DNA from 2 places in the Halanaerobaculum tunisiense genome. Region 2 is predicted to be linked to the other one. Evidence: a T-box and tRNA genes for the amino acid it is inferred to sense, from the RefSeq annotation. Region 2 holds a T-box; the other holds one or more tRNA genes.
What was found. The T-box of region 2 lies ahead of thrS (threonine--tRNA ligase). A T-box ahead of a tRNA ligase gene usually reads a tRNA of that ligase, here a tRNA-Thr.
Positions count from the first base shown of each region.

Region 1: it has a tRNA-Thr gene. The T-box ahead of thrS (threonine--tRNA ligase) is inferred to sense a tRNA for this amino acid. The anticodon was not compared.

Region 1 covers NZ_BAAHYI010000018.1:17,546-21,923, forward strand. The annotation lists gene rlmB (23S rRNA (guanosine(2251)-2'-O)-methyltransferase RlmB) at 1-404, shown strand, start outside; gene ACYQ3D_RS12280 (G5 domain-containing protein) at 654-824, shown strand; gene sigH (RNA polymerase sporulation sigma factor SigH) at 933-1,580, shown strand; tRNA gene ACYQ3D_RS12290 (tRNA-Thr) at 1,758-1,833, shown strand; gene tuf (elongation factor Tu) at 1,944-3,128, shown strand; gene rpmG (50S ribosomal protein L33) at 3,301-3,450, shown strand; gene secE (preprotein translocase subunit SecE) at 3,508-3,714, shown strand; gene nusG (transcription termination/antitermination protein NusG) at 3,750-4,280, shown strand; gene rplK (50S ribosomal protein L11) at 4,311-4,378, shown strand, end outside.
Region 2 covers NZ_BAAHYI010000006.1:141,912-146,289, forward strand. The annotation lists gene ytxC (sporulation protein YtxC) at 1-822, shown strand, start outside; T-box leader at 872-1,103, shown strand; gene thrS (threonine--tRNA ligase) at 1,510-3,423, shown strand; gene infC (translation initiation factor IF-3) at 3,773-4,294, shown strand; gene rpmI (50S ribosomal protein L35) at 4,319-4,378, shown strand, end outside.

The DNA of each region.
Region 1 (4,378 bases), on a different contig from region 2:
CTATTTTACGGATTTGTGATGGAGCTGGGGTTGATGGAGTAATCATCCCTAAGCGGAGAGCAGTTGGGTTTACTCCAGTAGTAGCTAAAGCATCAGCTGGAGCAGTAGAAAATATACCAGTAGCTAAGGTAACTAACTTGGCCCGGAGTATAGAACAACTAAAGGAGCTAGGTTTTTGGATTGCTGGGGCAGATATGTCTGGTAGTAATTACTTTGAGAGTGATTTAACAGGAGCATTAGGTTTGGTGATTGGTAGTGAAGGATCTGGGATGAGAAGATTAGTCAAAGAAAAGTGTGACTTTTTAGTTAAGATGCCTATGCAAGGAGAGTTAGAATCTTTAAATGCTTCAGTAGCAACTGGAGTATTAGTTTATGATGCACTACGACAGCGGATTAAAGGTTAAAGATAAAGCAGGAAACTATAGTTAGTCTGTTGCTACTAATTGTTATAGCTTTGCTGGTACCTCAGACTACTGTATCTGGTTTTTCAAATTGGGCCAAGATCAGAAAATATAATGTAAAGGATATAATTGCTACTTATACTACTTAAATATAAAGTTAGGGACTGAAGAAATTGTTGGAGAGAAGGCCTCATTCTTAATCAGTAGATTATATACCTTAAACTTTAGAATCTGATACAATTGAAAAAATAGATTCTAGCCTACAGTCGGGGGGCTCGCAAGGTAGTTCAGTTCGGAAGAGCTGGGACTAAAGTTATAGTCAAAAGATTAGTATTTAACCAAGAAGATATAATTAAAGAGGAGATAATTTCTGAGAATATTTATTCTCCTGAACCTAAAATTATTAAGTATAATCAAGACTAATAAATAGAGGAAAAAGTTACAAACTATCCTTGCTTGACTATGCTAAATTATATAAGTTATAATGATGTTGTTCAGTCTTTAATATAGCAATAAAAGGTGGAGGAAATTATGCCGCAACCGATTTTATCCAGTAAAAAATATAGTGACTATCATGGCCTGACTGATGATCAAGTAGTACAGCAAGCTCAGCAAGGAAATAAAGTAGCTATAGAATATTTACTCAAGAAGTATCAGAATTTTGTTAAAGCTAAGTCTAATTCTTATTTTTTAGTAGGAGCAGGTCGGGATGATATTATTCAAGAAGGATTAATTGGTTTATATAAAGCAATTAAAGATTATGAGGTCCAGAGACAAGCTTCTTTTCGCTCTTTTGCTGAATTATGTATTACTCGGCAGATTATCACGGCTATTAAGACTGCTACTCGACAGAAACATCAACCTTTAAATTCCTATTCATCTTTAAATAAACCTGTTTTTAATCAAGAATCTGATCGAACTTTATTGGATATCTTAGAAAGTAGTGAACTTTATAATCCGGAACAGACTTTTATTACTAATCAGTCTTATGATTTTTTAGAAGAAAAGATTCAGGAAATATTAAGTGATTTGGAATTGGAAGTCTTAGAGGAATATTTAGAGGATAAAAGTTATCAGGAAATAGCTAATAATTTAGACCGGCGCGTTAAATCAGTGGATAATGCTTTACAACGGATTAAAAGTAAAGTTAGTGATTTATTAGAAGAACATAACTTTTAATGGGAACTAGAGAAAATAGGATGAAATTGGAGTTAAATAGATTATATAACAAATTATTTAAGTAAATAATTCAATTTGCTTCTTGACCTCTTTAGGCAAAAGATATATAATGTCGATGGTGTTGTAACTGACATTGATATTATATTTGTTGTCTAAAGAGAATTTTTCTTTGTTTTTGCCCACATAGCTCAGGTGGTAGAGCGCATCCATGGTAAGGATGAGGTCACCGGTTCAACTCCGGTTGTGGGCTCCAATTAAAATTAGATTTCTTGTTTACATACTAAAACTGGTGATCTCAGATCACCTTTAAGTTATATTTAGTTACTAATAAACTTTTGAAGAGGTATAGGAGGGAAGATAGAAATGGGAAAAGAAAAGTTTGAGCGAAACAAACCACATATTAACATTGGTACAATTGGACACGTAGACCACGGAAAGACAACAACAACAGCTGCAATTACGAAAGTATTGTCAGCAGGAGACGAAGGATCAGTGGAATTTGGTGAGATTGATAACGCACCAGAAGAGCAGGAACGAGGAATTACAATTGCTACGTCTCACGTAGAGTATGAGACAGCTAATAGACACTATGCTCACGTAGACTGCCCAGGTCACGCAGACTATGTAAAGAATATGATTACAGGTGCAGCTCAGATGGATGGTGCAATTTTAATTGTATCAGCAGCAGATGGGCCAATGCCGCAAACAAGAGAGCACTTACTATTAGCTCGTCAGGTAGGAGTGCCAGAAATTGTAGTCTTCTTAAACAAAGCAGATATGGTAGAAGACGAAGAGTTAATTGAATTAGTAGAGATGGAAGTAAGAGAGTTACTTAATGAGTATGAATTTGATGGAGATGATGCTACAATCGTTACTGGATCAGCCCTAAAAGCAATTGAAGAGCCAACAGGAGAATGGGCAGAAGATATTAAAGATTTAATGGATGCAGTAGACGAGAATATTCCTACTCCAGAGAGAGATACAGAGAAAGAATTCCTACTACCAATTGAAGATATCTTTACAATTACTGGTCGAGGAACAGTAGCGACAGGTCGTGTGGAGCGAGGAACAATAGAAGTAGGAGATGAAGCGGAGATTGTAGGAATTAAAGAAACAGAAGAGACAGTAATTACAGGACTTGAGATGTTTAGAAAGCAAATGGAGAGTTCTCAAGCAGGAGATAATGTAGGAGCACTACTAAGAGGTATTGATAAAGAAGATATTGAACGAGGTCAAGTACTAGCTGAACCAGGTTCAATTACGCCACATACTAAGTTCAAGGCAGAAGTTTATGTTCTTAGCAAAGATGAAGGTGGCCGACACACACCATTCTTTGATGGCTATAAGCCTCAGTTTTATTTCCGAACAACAGACGTAACAGGAACAATTAACCTACCAGAAGATGTAGATATGGTAATGCCAGGAGATAACATTGAGATGGATGCAGAATTAATTTCACCGATTGCAATGGAAGAAGGATTAAGATTTGCAATTCGGGAAGGTGGCAAGACTGTAGGCGCTGGTGTGGTTACTGAAATCGTTGAGTAAAAATTAGAAATTTACTCCAGGAAAGCGGGTATGTAAGATACCTGCTTTTCTATTCTGTACTACTTAATTTGCCTTCAACTAGAATTAATCATTGATTTTTTGGTTATAATATGATAAAGTATATCCGGTGTAAGGGTTACTAGTTGGTGTGCACTCTGAGGAGGTGGCAGTTATGAGGGAAATAATTACTTTAGCTTGTACAGAGTGTAAAAGACGTAATTATAGTACTACTAAAAATTCAAGTAATCAACGACAGAGATTAGAGTTAAAGAAATATTGTAAGTTCTGTAAAGAGCACACACTTCATAAAGAGACTAGATAAGGTAAGTGGTTAATTAGGATTTTAATTCCAACAAATATTAGTGGGGATGTGTGGTAAATGGCCAATGATAAAAGTTCTTTAGAACAGGTAAAAAAGTTCTTTCGAGAAGTTAAAATAGAGTTAACAAAGGTAAACTGGCCGAAGCAATCCGAGGTAGTATCTTATACAGGAGTAGTAGTTTTTGTGGTTATAGTCCTTGGTTTCTTTATTGGTGGAGTTGATTTGTTATTCTCACAACTTATTCGGCCACTTATACTTAATTAGAGGAGGTGTGGCTCCTAGCTTAGGAGTCCGGTTTTATGAGTGAGCGCAATTGGTATGCTATTTATACCTATTCAGGTAACGAGACACGATTAAAAACTAACTTAAAACAGCGAGTTAAAAGCCTTGGGATGCAGGATGAAATCTTTGAAATTTTAGTCCCTACTGAAGATAAAGTGGAAGTTAAAGATGGCGAAGAAAATGTAAAAAAGGATGAAATCTTTCCTGGCTATGTATTAATTAATATGATTATGGAAGATGAGGCATGGTATCTTGTTAATAATACACCAGGAGTTATTGGTTTTGCTAGTGCTGGTAAAGATCCTGTTCCTGTTTCTGAGGAAGAAATCAGAAGAATCAAGCAGGATATGGGCGAAGAAGATATAGCCAAAGCCAATACTGATTTAGAGATAGGGCAAAAAGTCCAAGTTTTAAATGGTGTCTTAGAAGACCATGTGGGGGAGATTAAAGAAATAGATTATAAGACAGAAGAAGTAAAGGTGCTAGTTTCTATGTTTGGTCGCGATACTCCAGTAGAACTAGACTTTACTGAAGTAGAACAAGTATAAAGTTAAATTAGGAAAAAGGAGGTGTCAATTATGGCTAAGAAAGTAGTTGGAGAGATTAGTTTACAAATTCCTGCCGGTGAAGCTAGTCCAGCTCCGCC
Region 2 (4,378 bases):
TTTCTCCAACAGGATGGATATGATATTACTATCGAAGAAAAAGAGCAAGCAGAGACAGTAGTATTTGCTTGTAGGTGTGATAGTGATAATAGTCATGAACTTAATATATTTAAAGAATATATTGCTAATGTACTATCAGATTTAGTTATTAACCACTTAGAAGAGGATTTATTAATTAAAATTTTACGAAATAACTACCAATCCTTTTCTAAGCTAGCAGAAGAGAGAATCCTAGAGATTGCTACTGACAGGCTTAATTTTTTAGTTAGTCAGGATAAAGAGGAGATTATATCTAAGATTCAACGCAAGAATAGGGTTTTATTGGAGATTATGGATTACTTGGCTATTAAGGAGCAGATTATTATTGAAGGTTTTGTCCGGTTTAGGCTCCAGAACTACTTAGCAGAATTAGAATTAGCTATTGATGGAGCAGTGGATGATTATCTAGTAGAAAAGGATTATAAAGAAGTTGTTCATTTATTAAAAACATTTATTGATCAGCAAAGTCCTCAGAATGAACTAGTAAATGTAGTTAAGACTGAAGATGATCGATTCCAATTGTTAAATCACAAGGGAGTTGTACTAGAGAATACCTTTTTGGATGACTATACTTTGCAAATGGTAGAAGAAGATTTAGATTACCAAGATTTATTGATTAGTGCCTTGATTACTATTGCTCCTGTAGAAATCATTTTACATTTTAAAGAACCGTTAGCTGTAGTCAAAACTTTAGAGAATGTATTTGGGGATCGAATCTCCTTTTGTTTGGGCTGTCAGTACTGTGAAGTGACTGATTTAACTGAACTAGATAGTGAAAATTAATTTGACATTAGTCGACTTGATAAGTATAATAATGATAAGCTAATATTGATTAACAACACTGATGAGGCCGAGTAAGTTAATTGCTTTCTACTAGAGAATGGGGATTATAAGCTGGAAATCTCCTAGAAATGATTAGCGGAAAACCACCTCTGAGTTGGCCCTTGAACAAGTTACTTAGTAAGGGAGGCCCGGTTAAGCCGTTATCTTAACTATGAGTGGAATCTATGTTAGGTTTAATATAGATTTAAGTAGAGTGGAATCGCGAACCCTTCGTCTCTAGAATTAGAGATGGAGGGTCTTTTTAATTTACAGTTTATAATTTATAGTGTACAGTGATGATAGTATCGAGTACTATTGATATATTGTGTCACCATAGGTGACACAGTCGTGAGCTGTGTGTCGTGTGCTATCAGCCAGTTCAAAACATTTATATTCTAAATCTAAACCCTTATAATTACTATATTCTAGGGGTTTAAACTAGATTTATGATTTTCAATTGAAGAATTTGACTTCCTACGAGTCCTTTGGACTCTCCGTGAAGATCTGCTCACGACAGATAGCAGACAGCTGATAGCTGTGGCACGAAAGTGCCACATTATATCAATTAAGCGTCATTCTAAATTCGATTATCTATTTTAATGTAATTAGTAACTAACTGTTAATAAATAATAAAAGGAGGAATTTATAATGAGTCAAGTGGAAATCACTTTACCAGATGGATCCAGTCGTGATTATGAAGCTGGAACTACTATTAAAGAGGTTGCTTTTGATATTGGCCCTCGCTTAGGTAAAGCTGCTGTAGCGGGCAAGGTTGATGGACAAGCAGTTGATATTAGTTATCAACTAGAGGAAGACGTAGAGTTAGCAATTATAACTATTGATTCAGAAGAGGGACTAGAGGTTTATCGCCATACAGTAGCTCATATAATGGCTCAGGCGATTAAGAGATTATATGATGATGTCCAGTTAGCAATCGGGCCAACAATTGAAGATGGATTTTATTATGATTTTGACTTGGATTATAGGTTATCCGAGGATGACTTTGCGGAAATTGAAGCTGAGATGAAAGAAATAATTGCTGAAGATTATACTATTCAACGAGAAGAAGTTGCTCAAGAAGAAGCTCTTGCGCAGATGAAAGAAGCAGACGAAGAATATAAAGTAGAATTAATTGAGGAATTAGATGAGGACACAGTAAGCTTTTATCACCAAGGAGACTTTATTGATTTATGTAGTGGACCACATCTACCTAGCACAGGGAAAGTAAAAGCTAATGCCTTTAAATTATTAAATGTAGCTGGTGCCTATTGGCGTGGTGATGAGGATAATAAGATGTTACAACGAATCTATGCTACTGCCTTTAATAAGCAAGCTGATCTAGAAGATCACCTCGAGAAGTTAGAAGAAGCTAAGAAACGAGATCATAGAAAGATAGGTCAGGAGTTAGATTTATTTAGTTTGCAGGACGAAGGACCAGGTTTTCCTTTCTTCCATCCTAAAGGAATGGTAGTTAGAAATCAGTTGATTGACTTCTGGAAAGAAGAGCATCAAAAAGCTGGTTACGAAGAGATTAAGACTCCAATTATCTTAAATGAAGAATTATGGAAGCAGTCTGGTCACTGGGATCATTACAGTGAAGACATGTACTTTACTGAGATAGATGAGGAAAATTATGCTGTTAAGCCAATGAATTGTCCAGGATCAGTATTAGTCTATAAAGATAAGATGCATAGTTATCGGGATCTACCAGTTAGAATGGGTGAGTTAGGACTAGTTCATCGCCATGAATTATCAGGTACACTCCATGGTTTAATGCGGGTTAGAAACTTTACCCAAGATGATGCTCATATCTATTGTCTACCAGAGCAGATTAAAGAGGAGCTAAATGGGGTTATTCAGTTAGTGGATAAAATTTATAGTGCCTTTGGTTTTGAGTATAGTGTAGAGTTAAGTACTAGACCAGATAAAGCTATGGGGTCTGATGAATTATGGGAGCGGGCAACTAATGCTTTAGAAGAGGCAATTGTTGATAATGGTTTAGATTATGTAGTTAATGAAGGAGATGGAGCTTTTTATGGCCCTAAGATTGACTTTCATCTTGAAGATTGTCTAGGGCGGACTTGGCAGTGTGGAACAGTCCAGCTTGACTTCCAGATGCCCGAACGATTTGACTTAACTTATGTAGGTGAAGATGGCGACGAACATCGGCCAGTAATGATCCACCGAGCTATTTATGGTAGTTTAGAGAGATTTATGGGTATTTTAATTGAGCATTATGCTGGAGCATTCCCGACTTGGTTGGCCCCGGTACAAGCAGAAATAATTCCTATTAGTGATGATCAATTGGATTATGCTTATGATATTAAAGAGGAATTAGAAGAAGAAGGAGTTAGGGTTGAAGTCGATGCTAGACAAGAAAAGGTAGGTTATAAGATTAGAGAAGCACAGGTCCAGCAGATTCCTTATATGTTAATTGTAGGAGATGATGAAGTAGAGGATAATACTGTATCAGTTCGTGATCGGCGCGAAGGAGATTTAGGCGCTGTTGCAGTAGAGGAATTTAAAACAGATGTTGTAGAGGAAATTGAGGATAAAGAGTAATTAGCTGTGAGTCGTGAGTTGTGTGTCGTGAGCTATGAGCGAATTCAAAACCTCTAAATTCAAAATCTAATCTCTATTTTAGCGTAAGAGGAAAAAGTTGTTTTATGTTTTTGAATTTGCTCACGGCTCACAGCTCATAGCTAAAGACTTTTTTCTTGACGATTGTAAAGGTATGTGTTATACTAGGAAAGGACAATAAAGTAGAAGTCATCCGCTTCTCACCTTAAGCTAAGACTTGAGGTTAATAGAATTGGCATATATTCCTAGGGGGATGTATGTTTAATTTTGCTAACTAGCGGGTGACCTTTAATTAGGTCATCTTTTCTTTTTTTTAGGAGGTGTATGTAAAATTAGTGCTGAAGATTTAAGAGTTAACGATCAGATTAGAGCACGAGAAGTAAGAGTTGTTGATAATGATGGGGAACAAATTGGAATTATGTCTTTAAAGAAAGGATTGAGTTTGGCTGAAGATAGAGACCTTGATTTAGTCGAGGTTGCTCCGGAAGCTAAACCATCTGTTTGTAAGATTATGGATTATGGGAAGTATAAGTATGAGCAAGCTAAGAAAGCTAAGCGTGCTAAAAAGAATCAGAATGTAATGAAGACAAAAGAAGTTCAGTTGAGTGCGAATATTGAAGACCATGACTTTAAAGTGAAAGCTAAAATGGCCAGAAGATTTTTAAATGATAAAAATAAGGTGAAGGTTAGTCTCCGCTTTAGAGGTCGGGAGATAGTTCATAAAGATCTTGGTTATGATTTAATGGATAGATTAGCTGAAGAAGTTAGTGATGTAGGTAAGGTCTCTAAGAAGCCGACAATGGAAGGCCGAAACATGCTAATGTTTATTACACCTGAGAGTGATAAAACCTAAACCAACTGAAGGAGGGACTAGACTATGGGTAAGATGAAGACTCATAAAGGATCTAAGAAGCGGTTTAAGAAGACTGGAAAAGGT